Regions from separate parts of the Bradyrhizobium sp. CCBAU 45389 genome, predicted to be linked through region 1. Evidence: predicted binding sites of a transcription regulator. Region 1 holds the regulator's gene; the other holds the start of a gene.
The links. The regulator PhoB, encoded in region 1, activates phosphate uptake and scavenging genes when phosphate is short. The targets are predictions, from matches to a motif close to TGTCATNNANCTGTCAT.
Positions count from the first base shown of each region.

Region 2: ugpB (sn-glycerol-3-phosphate ABC transporter substrate-binding protein UgpB) is a predicted target of PhoB. The motif match lies at 2,655-2,671, and genes of this name have one in related genera.

Region 1 covers NZ_LBIY01000073.1:19,059-26,345, forward strand. The annotation lists gene pstA (phosphate ABC transporter permease PstA) at 1-174, shown strand, start outside; gene pstB (phosphate ABC transporter ATP-binding protein PstB) at 171-989, shown strand; gene phoU (phosphate signaling complex protein PhoU) at 1,001-1,717, shown strand; gene phoB (phosphate regulon transcriptional regulator PhoB) at 1,740-2,447, shown strand; gene XH79_RS08895 (GcrA family cell cycle regulator) at 2,680-3,192, opposite strand; gene XH79_RS08900 (aspartate aminotransferase family protein) at 3,648-4,856, shown strand; gene argF (ornithine carbamoyltransferase) at 4,856-5,779, shown strand; gene XH79_RS08910 (Hsp33 family molecular chaperone) at 5,922-6,929, shown strand; gene apaG (Co2+/Mg2+ efflux protein ApaG) at 7,080-7,287, opposite strand, start outside.
Region 2 covers NZ_LBIY01000091.1:41,865-49,151, forward strand. The annotation lists gene ugpE (sn-glycerol-3-phosphate ABC transporter permease UgpE) at 1-354, opposite strand, end outside; gene ugpA (sn-glycerol-3-phosphate ABC transporter permease UgpA) at 354-1,235, opposite strand; gene ugpB (sn-glycerol-3-phosphate ABC transporter substrate-binding protein UgpB) at 1,284-2,600, opposite strand; gene XH79_RS21495 (CaiB/BaiF CoA transferase family protein) at 2,818-4,020, opposite strand; gene XH79_RS21500 (organic hydroperoxide resistance protein) at 4,200-4,625, opposite strand; gene XH79_RS21505 (MarR family winged helix-turn-helix transcriptional regulator) at 4,781-5,239, shown strand; gene XH79_RS21510 (GIY-YIG nuclease family protein) at 5,247-5,489, opposite strand; tRNA gene XH79_RS21515 (tRNA-Ala) at 5,627-5,702, opposite strand; gene XH79_RS21520 (TIGR02300 family protein) at 5,799-6,206, opposite strand; gene aroA (3-phosphoshikimate 1-carboxyvinyltransferase) at 6,365-7,287, shown strand, end outside.

The DNA.
Region 1 (7,287 bases):
CTCGGCCTGAACAAGACGATGGCGAACCTGCCGGTCACCATCAACAACTTCGTGCAGAGCCCCTACGCCTATTGGAAGCAGCTCGCCTGGAGCGGTGCGCTGCTGATCACGATCACCGTGCTTGCCCTGAACATTGGCGCGCGCATCCTCGGCGCCGAGAGGACTGCAAAATGACCGACCTTTCCGTATCCGTGAGTTCCAACGCCCATCTGGCCTCGCAGCCGCTGCCGGAAGCGCCCGCCAAGGTGACGGTGCGCAACCTCAACTTCTATTACGGCGAGCACCACGCGCTGAAGAACATCAACCTGACGCTCGGCACCAACCGCGTCACCGCGTTCATCGGGCCGTCGGGCTGCGGCAAGTCGACCCTGCTGCGCATCTTCAACCGGATGTACGACCTCTATCCGGGCCAGCGCGTCACCGGTCAGCTGATGCTCGACCAGACCAACATCCTCGACCCCAAGCTGGACCTGAACCTGCTGCGCGCCCGCGTCGGCATGGTGTTCCAGAAGCCGACGCCGTTCCCGATGACGATCTATGAGAACATCGCCTTCGGCATCCGCCTCTATGAGAAGATCTCGAAGTCCGAGATGGACGACCGTGTCGAGAAGGCGCTGCGCGGCGGCGCGCTGTGGAACGAGGTCAAGGACAAGCTCAACGCCTCGGGCCTGTCGCTCTCGGGTGGCCAGCAGCAGCGCCTCTGCATCGCGCGCACCGTCGCGGTGCGTCCTGAGGTGATCTTGTTTGACGAGCCCTGCTCGGCGCTCGACCCGATCTCGACCGCCAAGGTCGAGGAGCTGATCCAGGAGCTGTCCGAGAACTACACGATCGCGATCGTCACCCACAACATGCAGCAGGCGGCGCGCGTCTCGGACAAGACCGCCTTCATGTATCTCGGCGAGCTCATCGAGTTCGACGACACCAGCAAGATCTTCACGTCGCCGAGCGATCGGCGCACGCAGGATTACATCACCGGCCGGTTCGGCTGAGGAGACAGGACATGGGTTCTGAACATACCGCAAAGGCTTTCGATACCGACCTCCAGGAACTCACCCGCCTGGTCGCCGAGATGGGCGGCATCGCCGAGCGCATGATCGTCGATTCCGTCGGCGCGCTGATCCGCCGCGACGTCGCGCTCGGCCAGCGCGTCGTCACCACCGACGCCGATCTCGACGCGCTCCAGAAGCGCATCGAGGAGCGCGCCGTGCTCACCATCGCCCGCCGCCAGCCGATGGCGGTGGATCTGCGCGAGATCGTCGGCGCCATGCGCGTTGCGACCGATCTCGAGCGCATCGGCGACCTCGCCAAGAACATGGGTAAGCGCGTCGCCGCTCTGGAGACCGATTTCCATCCGCTGAAGCTGTTCCGCGGCCTGGAACACATGACCGACCTCGTGCAGCAGCAGGTCAAGTCGGTGCTGGACGCCTATGCCGCGCACGATCTGCCGGCGGCGATGGCGGTGTGGAAGGGCGACGAGGAAGTCGACGCCATCTGCACCTCGCTGTTCCGCGAGCTCCTCACCTACATGATGGAAGATCCGCGCAACATCTCGTTCTGCATCCATCTGATGTTCTGCGCCAAGAACATCGAGCGGATCGGCGACCACGCCACCAACATCGCCGAGACCGTGTTCTACATGATCGAGGGCCAGGCCATCACCGACAAGCGGCCGAAGGGCGACATGACGACCTTCGCCACGACGGTCCCGAATACCTGAAGACTTAAGGAGCGACGAGCCGATGGGCGCACGCATTATGGTGGTTGAGGACGAGGAAGCTCTCACCGAGCTTCTCCGCTACAACCTCGAAGGCGACGGCTATGACGTCGAGACGGTGATGCGCGGCGACGACGCCGACACCCGCCTCAAGGAGCACATCCCCGACCTGATCGTGCTCGACTGGATGCTGCCGGGCCTCTCGGGCATCGAGCTGTGCCGGCGGCTGCGCACCCGCCCCGAGACCAAGCAGCTTCCGATCATCATGCTCACCGCGCGCGGCGAGGAGAGCGAGCGGGTGCGCGGGCTTGCCACCGGCGCCGACGATTACATCGTCAAGCCGTTCTCGGTGCCGGAGCTGCTGGCGCGGGTGAAGGGCCTCCTGCGGCGCGCCAGCCCCGAGCGGCTCGCCACCGTGCTCGCCTATGGCGACATCGAGCTCGACCGCGAGAAGCGCCGCGTGGCGCGCTCGGGCCGGCCGATCGATCTCGGTCCGACCGAATATCGCCTCTTGGAGTTCTTCCTGGAGCATCCAGGCCGCGTGTTCTCGCGCGAGCAGCTGCTCGACAGCGTCTGGGGCCGCGACATCTACATCGACGAGCGCACTGTCGACGTTCATATCGGCCGCCTGCGCAAGCTGCTCAATCTCGGCCGCGAGCAGGACCCGATCCGCACCGTCCGCGGCGCCGGCTATGCGCTCGACGACCGCTTCGCGAAGGCCGAGCAGACGTAAGCTGTTTTAGAGAGCTGCCGCCACAACATCGGTGTCGTCCCGGCCTAGTGCGCAATTGCGCACGGGGGCCGGGACCCATAACCCCAGGGCGTAATTGTTGTGCAAAGAGGGTAACTCCGAGTCTTTGTAACCACGTCTGCCGGTGGTTATGGGTCCCGGCCTTCGCCGGGACGACAGCGGAGTGTGTTGAGCCGTCGCCATGCGACGGCTGCTTCTTGATCTCAGAACAAACTCAGCGCGTGCCCGGCTTTGCCGGCGCGCGACGGCGGTCCGCCGCGGGCTGATAGGCCACGCGCGAGTGCTGGGCGCAGTAGGGCAGGCCGGAGAGCGCCTTGCCGCCGCAGAAGAAGAAATCCGGGCTCGAGGGATCGCCGACCGGCCAGTGGCAGGTCGCCTCGTTCAATTCGAGCAGCGACAGCCGCTGGCTCATCGGCACCACGTTGTCGTAGGTGACAGGCTCCGCCTCGACCTCGACCTCGAAGGCCTGCGCCAGCGCGGTGTTGCCGCGCGCAATGGGGCGGCTGACCCTCATCATGTGCTGAGCGGGACGCGCCTTGCGCGGCCGGGGAGCTGCCGATGAGGGGCTCTTGGCGCGGCCGGACAGGCCGAGCCTGTGCACCTTGCCGATCACGGCATTACGGGTCACGTTGCCGAGCTCGGCTGCGATCTGGCTGGCCGACAATCCGGCCTCCCAGAGCTTTTTCAGCTGCTCGACGCGATCGTCGGACCAGGTCAAAACCGTCATTGCACCCTCTTCCCTCGCCGTGCGGCTGCCGTCCTGGCGCCTTGCGGCGAATGCCTAAGCCTCGAAAAACCCGTGCCGCCAGAATCCCTTAAGGCTCGCCGGGCGTAACCAGAACGCCCGAACGTTTACGCCGGTACATGAGGACTTAGAGGATCAGAACTGCTGCACGAGATGTCGTATCTGACAAGCCAAACGCTACAATATGGCGTGACTCACGCGCAAGAGTCAGCCGACTCGCTTCCACATGTTCCGTGGCAAAAACCCTGCAAATCCGGCACCGCAAGACTACGGATTCAGCGTTTCGCGAGGCTTTCGGGCGGCATTGACACCCGTTCTCCCCGGCATAAGATAGTGTCACGTGCCGCCCTTAAAAGGCGGCACGTTTCGTTTTCCGGGCCGGTTGATGGTGCGCTGCGTGAGCGCGTTCAGGCCGTCCGCAACATCAAGTGATCGTCATGACGAACAGCGCCGCGCCGCATTTGCTCCCCGTCTTCGCCAGGGCCGACCTCGGTTTCGAGCGCGGCGAAGGCTGCTGGCTGATCGCGACCAATGGCGAGCGCTATCTCGATTTCACCTCCGGCGTCGCGGTGAACGCGCTCGGCCACGCCCATCCCGCGCTGGTCAAGGCGTTGCAGGAGCAGGCGACAAAACTCTGGCACATGTCGAACCTGTTCCAGAGCCCGGACGGCGAGAAGCTCGCCGCACGTCTGTGCAATGAGAGCTTCGCGGACCTCGTGTTCTTCTGCAATTCCGGCGCCGAAGCGCTGGAAGGCGTGATCAAGCTGGTCCGCCATCATCACTTCTCCAAGGGCCATCCGGAGCGCTACCGCATCATCACCTTCGAGGGTGCCTTCCATGGCCGCACGCTGGCGACGCTGGCTGCGACGGGATCGGCAAAATATCTCGAAGGGTTCGGTCCGCCGATGGATGGCTTCGACCAGGTGCCGCACGGTGACATCGAAGCCGTGAAGAAGGCGATCGGTCCGCAGACCGCCGGCATCCTGGTCGAGCCGATCCAGGGTGAGGGCGGTGTGCGCTCGTCGACGCCGGCCTTCCTCAAGGCACTGCGCCAGCTCTGCGACGAGAAGGGCCTGCTGCTCGCCTTCGACGAGGTGCAGACCGGCATGGGCCGCACCGGCGATCTCTTCGCCCATCGGCGCACCGGCGTCACACCCGACGTGATGTCGCTGGCCAAGGCGCTCGGCGGTGGCTTCCCGATCGGCGCGATCCTGGCGACCGCGGAGGCGGCGTCCGGCATGGGACCCGGCTCGCACGGTTCGACTTTCGGCGGCAATCCGCTGGCGATCTCGGCTGCGAATGCCGTGCTCGACGTCATGCTCAAGCCCGGCTTCTTCGACCACGTGCAGAAGATGTCGCTGCTGCTCAAGCAGAAGCTCGCCTCCGTGATCGACCGTCATCCTGACGTCGTCAGCGAGGTGCGTGGCGAGGGCCTCTTGATCGGCATCAAGGCCGTCGTGCCCTCGGGCGATCTCGTTGCGGCCTTGCGCAATGAAAAGCTGCTCACGGTCGGCGCCGGCGACAATGTCGTGCGCTTCCTGCCGCCTTTGATCGTCACCGAAGCCGAGATCGAGGACAGCGTCGCGCGGTTAGAGCGCGCCTGCGCTGCGATCTCGTCCAGTCAGACCAAGCGGGCGGCAAGCTGATGAGCAAGTCCCCGAAGCACTTCCTGGATATCAACGAGCTGCCGTTGTCGGAGCTCAAGAGCATGCTCGACGCTTCGTCCGCCATGAAGGCGAAGCAGAAGGCGCATCAGCCGGTGAAGCCGCTCGAAGGCAAGACGCTGGCGATGATCTTCGAGCGTCCCTCGACGCGCACCCGCGTCTCGTTCGACGTCGCCATGCGCCAGCTCGGCGGCGAGCCCATCATGCTCACCGGCGCCGAGATGCAGCTCGGCCGCGGCGAGACCATCGCCGACACCGCGCGCGTGCTGTCGCGCTATGTCGACGCCATCATGATCCGCATCCTCAACCATGATGCGCTGCTGGAGCTCGCGGCGAACGCGACCGTGCCGGTCATCAACGGCCTGACGCGGCGCTCGCATCCCTGCCAGGTGATGGCGGACCTCCTGACCTATCAAGAGCATCGCGGCCCGATCGAGGGCCGGACGGTGGCCTGGACCGGCGACGACAACAACGTGCTGGCGTCCTGGGCGCATGCCGCCGAGCGCTTCAAATTCCAGCTCAATGTCGCAACCCCGCCGGAGCTTGCGCCGAAAAAGGTGATGCGCGACTGGATCAAGGCGACCGGTGCGCCGATCGTGCTCGGCACGGATCCCGAGGCCGCCGTGAAGGGCGCCGACTGCGTCGTCACCGACACCTGGGTGTCGATGGGCGACAAGGAAGGCGAGCACCGTCACAACGTGCTCAAGCCCTACCAGGTCAATTCGAAGCTGATGTCGCTGGCGAAGCCCGACGCGCTGTTCATGCACTGCCTGCCGGCCCATCGCGGCGAGGAAGTTACCGACGAGGTGATCGACGGCCCGCAATCGGTCGTGTTCGACGAGGCCGAAAACCGCCTGCACGCGCAGAAGGGCATTCTGGCTTGGTGCTTTGACGCGGTGAAGTAGCGCGGCGGGGTCGGGTAAAATCGGGTCGTCGTCCTGGCTTTCGCCAGGACGACACTGAGTTTGTAGTCGTGCTTGCATGCAATCCATGCGCCGGAACACGCCCCCCTTCCATTCCCCGCTCTCCGACCCCAGATAGAGCCCCATGGTTTTTCAATCCCCTGACATGAAAACCGGGCCTGAAGGCCCGGTTCGCGCGCCATCAGCGGTTCCGGTCGACGACGCCGTGCTGCCCTACGAGGTCGACGCGCTCGACGTGCGCGGCCGCCTGGTGCGGCTTGGCCCTGCGCTCGACGACATCCTGACCAAGCACGATTATCCGGCGCCCGTCGGCAAGCTGCTCGGCGAGGCCATCGTGCTGGCGACGCTGCTCGGCTCGGCACTGAAGTTCGAGGGCCGCTTCATCCTTCAGGCCCAGACCGATGGACCGGTCTCTTTCCTGGTCGTCGACTACAAGGCGCCGGACCATCTGCGCGCCTATGCCCGCTTTGACGCCTCGCGCCTGGGCACGGCGAAGGATTCCGGTACGCTGCTCGGCCGCGGCCATCTCGCCATGACCATCGACCAGGGCCCTGACATGAGCCGCTACCAGGGCCTGGTCGCGCTCGAGGGCGGCAGCCTGGAAGATGCCGCTCACGAATATTTCCTGCGCTCCGAGCAGATCCCGACCAAGGTGCGCCTTGCGGTCGGCGAGGAGTGGCGCTCGAGCGACGGCGGCAAGCATCGCTGGCGTGCCGGCGGCATGCTGATGCAGTTCCTGCCGAAGGCGCCGGAGCGCGCGCGGCAGGCGGACCTGCATCCCGGCGATGCGCCCGATGGCGTCGAAGCGCACAGCGTTGCCGAGGATGATGCCTGGGTCGAGGCGCGCTCGCTGATCGAGACCGTCGAGGACGTCGAGCTGATCGATCCCGAGCTCTCCGGCGAGCGGCTGCTCTACCGCCTGTTCCACGAGCGCGGCGTGCGCGTGTTCAAGCCGCTGTCGCTGAAGGCGCAATGCTCCTGCTCGCGCGACGCGGTCGCGTCGATGCTGAAGAGTTTTTCGCCGGACGATCGCGCCGCCATGGTCAAGGACGATAAGGTCGAGGTCACCTGCGAGTTCTGCAGCTCGGTGTATCAGTTCACGCCGCACGAGGCGGGCGTCGAGGACGCGTAGGCGTCGCATGCAACGACGAGTTCGGGGAAGCTGTTTGCCAAGCCTCGGATATCGTAGGGTGGGCAAAGCGAAGCGTGCCCACGATCTCATGCCGTGATCGAAAATGGTGGGCACGGCGCTTTGCGCCTTTGCCCACCCTACGGCACCACGCTAGTTCAACACCCGCTTATTGTCCGGGCTGTCCAGCGAGAATGTCGGCACGTCGATCTCGAAGCGCTCGCCGGTTTCGCTGACCATCTGGTAGCGGCCGGTCATGAAGCCGGAGGCGGTCGTGAGCGGCACGCCGGAGGTGTATTCGAAGCGCTCGCCGGGGGCGAGCGTCGGCTGCTCGCCGACCACGCCTTCGCCCCTGACCTCC
Region 2 (7,287 bases), on a different contig from region 1:
GATGATCCAGAAGATCGACATCCGGAACGGAAAGCGGAAATACACGATCGCATAGGCCGAGATGATCGAGATCGCGATCTTGCCGATCGCGATCGCCAGCGCCATCACCAGCGAATTGAGCATCATGTTGCCGACGGGCTCGCGGGTCGAGCCGCTCGTGCCGACGAAGATGGTCTGGTAGTAGACCTCGAAGAAATGACCGCCCGGCAGCAGCGACATCTGCCCGTTCGCGATCAGCGCGTTGTCCTGGGTCGAGGCGATGATCGCGATGTAGACCGGGAACGCGACGATCGCGATTCCGATCCAGAGAATGAAATGGGCGACGTAGCGCCTGATGCCCTCGTCCTCGACCATCAGTAGGTCACCTTGCGTTCGACGAAGCGGAACTGGATGCCGGTCAGCACGATGACCATGATCATCAGGACCACCGATTGCGCCGCCGAGCTGCCGAGATTGCCGCCGAGCAGGCCGTCCGAATAGACCTTGTAGACCAGCGTCACCGTCGACGTTCCCGGACCGCCGCGAGTCATGGTGTCGATGATGCCGAAGGTGTCGAAGAAGGCGTAGACGATGTTGACGACCAGCAGGAAGAAGATGGTCGGCGACAGCAGCGGGAAGGTCACGGTCCAGAACCGCCGCATCGGACGCGCGCCGTCGATCGCTGCGGCTTCGAACACGCTTTTCGGGATTGCCTGCAGGCCGGCGAGGAAGAACAGGAAATTATAGGAGATCTGCTTCCACGCGGCGGCGAGGATGATCAGGCCGGCGGCCTGGTTGCCGTCGAGCAGCGGATTCCAGTCGATGCCGGCGGCGCGCAGATAGCGCGAGATCACGCCGAGCGAGGGATGCAGCATGAAGATCCAGAGCACACCGACCACGGGCGGCGCCACCGCATAGGGCCAGATCAGCAGCGTGCGGTAGAGCATCGAGCCGCGCAGCGGCTTGTCGGCCATCACGGCGAGCAGCAGCGCAAATGACAGCGACGAGATTGCGATGGCGAACGAGAAGAAGAAGGTGCGGACGACCGCTTCGAAATAGGCGGGGTCCTTGAACAGCTCGATGTAATTGTCGAACCAGACGAAGGTGGTGGAGAGACCGAAGGCGTCCTGGAGCAGGAAGGACTGGATCACGGCCTGCAGGGCCGGCCAATAGAAGAAAATCAGGACGATCGCGAGCTGCGGCGCAACCAGCGCGTAGGGCAACAGCTTCGATTGGAAAATGGCTTGCTTTTGCATGATGCCCCAGCAGCGGCAGGCCGGGTGTCCGGCCTGCCGCCAGTCGCCTTACTTGACGGCGGTCTTTTCGAACTGCCGCAGCATGGTGTTGCCGCGTTCGACGGCGGCATCGAGTGCCTGCTTGGCGGTCTTCTTGCCGGCCAGCGCCTGCTCGATCTCTTCCGACCAGACGTCACGCAGCTGAACCATGTTGCCGAGGCGCAGACCGCGCGAATTGTCGGTCGGCTCCTTGTTGGTCAGCTCGATCAGCGGGGTCTCGAGATAGGGCTGGTCCTTGTAGAAGCCCTCTTCCTTCGCCTTGGCATAGGCCGCCTTGGTGATCGGCAGATAGCCCGAGGCCTTGTGGATGTAGACCTGACGATCGGTGTCGGAGAGGAAGGTCAGGAATTTCGCGACGCCCTTGTAATCGTCGGCCGGCTTGCCGCCCATGACCCAGAGCGAAGCGCCGCCGATGATCGAGTTCTGCGGCGCGCCCTTGACGTCCGGATAATACGGCATCGGCACGGCGGTGAAGTTGAACTTGGCCTGCGCCTTGACGTTGCCGAAGAACGCCGACGAGGTCAGGTAGATCGGGCATTCGCCCGAGGTGAAGCGGCCTTCGCCGGTGTTGGTGCGGCCGGCATAGTCGTAGACCTTGGTCTTCTGCAACTCGACCAGGTTTTCGAGATGCTTGACCTGGAGCGGGCCGTTGAATTCGAGCACGGTGTCGAAGCCGTCGAGGCCGTTGGCCTTGCTGGAGAGCGGCGTGTTGTGCCAGGCCGAGAGCTGCTCGAGATTGACCCAGGTCACCCACGAGCCGGAGAAGCCGCAGGTGTCGTGACCGGCGGCCTTCAGCTTCTTGCCGGCCTCGAACACTTCAGGCCAGGTCTTGGGGATCTCGACATTGGCCTTCTTCAGCTCGTCGAGATTGATCCACATGACGGTCGACGACGAGTTGAAGGGGAACGACAGCATCTCGCCCTTCGAGGTCGAGTAGTAGCCGGTGATCGCGGGCAGGTAGTTCTTCGGATCGAACTTCTCGCCGGTCTCGGCCATCAGCTTGTAGACCGGCTTCACGGCGCCGGTCGCGGCCATCATGGTCGCGGTGCCGACTTCGAACACCTGCATGATGTGCGGAGCGTTGCCGGCGCGGAACGCGGCGATGCCGGCGTTCATCGTATCGGGGTAGTTGCCCTTGTAGGTCGGAATCACCTTGTAGTCGGTCTGCGACGCGTTGAAGTCGTTGGCGAGCTTGACGATGACGTCGTTGTTGGCGCCGGTCATCGCGTGCCACCACTGGATTTCGGTCACGGCCAGGGCCGGCGAGGCGCCGAGACCAACCGTGAGTGCAACAGCTGCAGCCGCGCCAAAATGTCTAAGAGCCATCAAGAAAACCTCCCTTGCCCGTCACTAAAGAAGCGCTTGCGCTAGCAGCGCCATATGACGTTCACATGACTGTGTAAGCGGCCGAAACGAAAGCGGCAAGCGCTGGAAAAGGGAAGCCGTCAAATAGGCGAATGCGCCGCAGACAGAAGCAGCCGTTCGCGCTGCACTATCGTGCCCGCGCCGCAGTGCGGCATTGGATGAGGTGAGGCGAAGGTCCCTAGCGCTTCCGCTCGGGGCCGCAGACCGTGCCCTTTTCGACCATCGCGTCGATCTCGGACTTGGAGTAGCCGAACTCGCCCAGCACCTCCGCCGCGTGCTGGCTGAATTTCGGCGGCACGCGCCGCAGGCTCGGCTTGCTGCGATCGAGCCGGATCGGCGAGGCGACGCCCTTGTACCAGTCCTTCTCGATGATATCGCCGCGCGCGATGGTGTGCGGGTTCGTCAACGCCTGGTCGATCTTCTGCACCGGACCTGCGGGCAGGCCGGCGGCGAGCAGGCGATTGCACAGCGGCTCGGCCTCGTGCTGGCTGAACACCGCGGCCAGCTCGGCGCGCAGCGCCTCGCGATTGGCGATGCGATCCTTGTTGCGGGCAAAGCGCGGATCGATGCCGAGCTCGGGCTTGCCGATCTCCCTGGCGAGCTTGCGGAAGGTGCCGTCATTGCCGACGCCGATGAAGATGTTGTCGGTCTTGGTCGGGAAGATCGCGTAGGGCACGAGGTTCGGATGCTCGTTGCCGGTGAGCGAGGGCGGCTTGCCATGCATGAAATAGTTCGCGGTGTGCGGATGCATGATGGCAAGGCCGGTCTCGTACAGCGTCGTCTCCAGGAACTGGCCCTTGCCCGAACGCTGCCGCTCCGACAGCGCCATCAGGATGCCGATCGCGGCATAGAGGCCGGTGGTGATGTCGACCAGCGGCACGCCGATCCGCATCGGTCCGCTCTCCGGCGAGCCGGTTGCGGCGATCATGCCGGTCATGGCCTGGATGATGGCGTCATAGCCGGGATTGCCGCCGCGCGGGCCGTCGGCGCCGAAGCCGCAGATCCGGCAATGCACGAGGCGAGGAAATTTCTTGCTGAGGACATCATTGCCGATGCCCCATTTCTCCAGCGTGCCCGGCTTGAAGTTCTCGATCAGGACGTCGGCCGTCTCCAGCATCTTCAGCAGCACGACCCGGCCGCCCTCGGAGGCGAGGTCGAGGCCGATCGAGCGCTTGTTGCGGTTGATGCCGACGAAATAGGCCGCGTCCTCCTCGTGGAAGGGAGGGCCCCATTCGCGCACCTCGTCGCCCGCGGGCGGCTCGACCTTGATGACGTCGGCGCCGTGGTCGGCGAGGATCTGGGTGCAGTAGGGACCGCCAAGCACGCGCGTGAGATCGATGACGCGCAGTCCGCTCATTGCGCCCAATGCTGCTTCAGTCATGCCTTCGCTTCCCCTGTGTCGGTCATTTGATCACAGGCCTAGCGAGGTTTTTTTGCGCCAGCAATGGCCCCTCGCGTGGAGCCGTATGCGCTGCCGCGCAGCCGTCCCGCGAGGTGGCAAATCAAAGAGGAAGCGGCCGGCCCGAAGGGGATCCCGGGCCAGCCAATCCGCACCGCCGATCAGACGACCGTCAGGCGAACGTCGACATTGCCGCGCGTGGCATTGGAGTAGGGGCACACCTGGTGCGCCTTGGCGACCAGCGCCTCGGCCTCCGCGCGGGCAAGGCCCGGCAGCGAGACGGCGAGGTCGATGTCGAGGCCGAAGCCGCCTTCCGAGCGCGGGCCGATACCGACGGTCGAGGTGACGGAGGCGTCGGCCGGAACCTTCGGGCCGCCCTGCGAGGCCACGAACTTCATCGCGCCGATGAAGCAGGCGGCATAGCCGGCCGCGAACAGCTGCTCGGGATTGTTGCCGGCGCCGCCGCCGCCACCGAGCTCCTTCGGGGTGGTGAGCTTGACGTCGAGCGCGCCGTCGAGGGTCGCAGCATGGCCGTCGCGGCCGCCGGTGGCCTTTGCGCTGGTCTTGTAGAGGACGTTCACGGACATTTTCGTCTCCTCGGGTCTTTCCGGGTTGGGGTGCGATCTTTATCGCAGACAATTAGATTGCGCGCAATATAATTCGGCATGCCTCACATTTAATTGTTCGCAATTGAATGTGCCGCCGGCCGGCCCCAGAATGGGAGAAACCCGTGAGATTCTCCATGGCCCGAAAACTATCGACCCTCGACCCGCAGCGCCTCGACAACCAGATCTGCTTCGCGGTCTATTCCGCCGCGCACGCCTTCAACCGCGTCTACAAGCCGCTGCTCGACCGGCTCGGCCTGACCTATCCGCAATATCTGGTGATGCTGGTGCTGTGGGAGCGCGACGACGTGCCGGTCAAGGAGATCGGCGAAAAGCTGTTCCTGGATTCGGGCACGCTGACGCCGCTGCTCAAGCGCCTCGAGGCCGCCCATCTGGTCAAGCGCACCCGCTCGCGCGAGGACGAGCGTCAGGTCCTGATCGCCCTGACGACGCAGGGCCATGCACTGAAGGAGAAAGCGCGCAGCGTGCCGCAGTCGATCCTGGCGGCGTCGGACTGCTCGGTGTCGGAGCTGGTGACGATGAAAGACGAGATCGTCGCGCTGCGCGACCGGCTGAATGCGGTGATCGGGGAGTAGGAAGAGGTTAGCAGAGCCGCTTTTTCGAGAAGGCGCGGCCTGAGTGTGACTTGAGGTATGTCTCGAACGCCAAGGCCTTCATCTTGTCAGGGAAGGCGCAGTACCAAACCAGCTTCCATGGCTTGAACTTGGCGGTGTGAGCGGACTTGCCGGCGTTGTGCTCCGGAAGCCGTCGCTTCAGATCTTCCGTGGCGCCGATGTATTCCTGGTCGGGGAACTCAATGCTGCGGATGATGTAGACGTACCACATCGATGGCTCGCACGGAGGAAAGCGCGGGGTAGGGAGCGTCTAACAGTCCGTCTTCGCCCTGCGGGCTACGCCGGACACCACGCTTCACCCTTCGGGCTCTGCGCGGCTGCGCCACGCGTAGCCCGAAGGGCGAAGCGTGGTGGAGCCAGGCGGGATCGAACCGCCGACCTCTTGCATGCCATGCAAGCGCTCTCCCAGCTGAGCTATGGCCCCTTAGTCCTTAAATGGGACGATCCCGGAGGATCCCCCACAGACCGGCGAGCCTGGTGACTCGCGCGGTGCACCCTTTTTCACAGATCAGGACTGATCTCAAGTCTCTTCATCACCTCCGACATCACCAATGATGTCGGTCACGTCCTCATCGCCCTCTTCCTCGTCGGCAATGAAGGTCGAATCATCGTCATCGTCGTCGTCGAGGGTCTCGTCGACCTCGATATCGTCCTCCGATTCGGGCACGACGGCCTTGACCTTGCCGGTGTTCTCCTCGGCATCGGCCTCCTCGAGGGAGACCATCTCTTCGGCCTCCGCCGGCTCCGGCGTGGTGTCCTGGGCCATGCTGCGGGCCTCGGCACCGCGGGGGGCGCGCGCAGGCGCAACGGGCGCGATCGGCACGACCTCGCCTGTATAGGGCGAGATCACCGGATTCTTGTTGAGGTCGTAGAATTTCTTGCCCGTGGTCGGGCAAATACGTTTGGTTCCGAGTTCGGACTTGGCCACGGCAGGAATCCTGGGAATGTCTGAAAAGCGGTGCTTCACTTGGCTAGTTGGCGGCCCGCTGTCAATAGCGCATTACGGGAGAAAGACATGCCCGTGACGGGGCGCAGACCATGTGGTACCTGCGCGCCTGCCCACAGGGCCTATCCAAGGACACAATCTTGACCCATTCCGACCAACCGAGACCGCTCCAGTCTCGCGCCAGCGGTCCCCTGACCGGGAAAGTACGGGTGCCCGGGGACAAGTCGATCTCCCATCGCGCCCTCATCCTGGGCGCGCTTGCGGTCGGCGAGACCAGGATTTCCGGCCTGCTGGAGGGTGAGGACGTCCTCAACACCGCCAAATCGATGCAGGCGCTCGGCGCGAAGGTCGAACGCGCCGGTGATTTCGCCTGGAAGGTCAACGGCGTGGGCGTCGGAGGCTTCGCCCAGCCCAAGGTGCCGCTGGATTTCGGCAACTCCGGCACCGGCTGCCGGCTGGTCATGGGCGCCGTCGCCGGCTGCCCGATCTCGGCGGTATTCGACGGCGACGCCTCGCTGCGCAGCCGTCCCATGCGCCGGATCCTCGATCCGCTCGAAAAGATGGGTGCGAAGGTCACCTCCGGTAGCGAGGGCGGGCGTCTGCCGCTGACCCTCCAGGGCGCGCGCGATCCGCTGCCGATCACCTACAAGACCCCGGTCGCCTCGGCCCAGATCAAATCGGCCGTGCTGCTGGCGGGCCTCGCCGCGCCGGGCATCACCACCGTCATCGAGAGCGAGGCCAGCCGCGATCACACCGAGCTGATGCTGAAGCATTTTGGCGCCGACATCACCTCGGTGCAGGAAGGCCAGCACGGCCGCCGCGTCACGCTGGTCGGCCAGCCCGAGCTGCATGGCGCCAATGTCGTCGTGCCCGCCGATCCCTCCTCGGCGGCCTTCCCAATTGTCGCTGCGCTGATTGTCGAAGGCTCGGATGTTGTTTTGTCCGACGTCATGACCAATCCGCTGCGCACCGGCCTGTTCACCACGCTGCGCGAAATGGGTGCCTTCATCGAGGAGAGCGAAGTGCGCGGCGATGCCGGCGAGCCGATGGCGCGCTTGCGCGT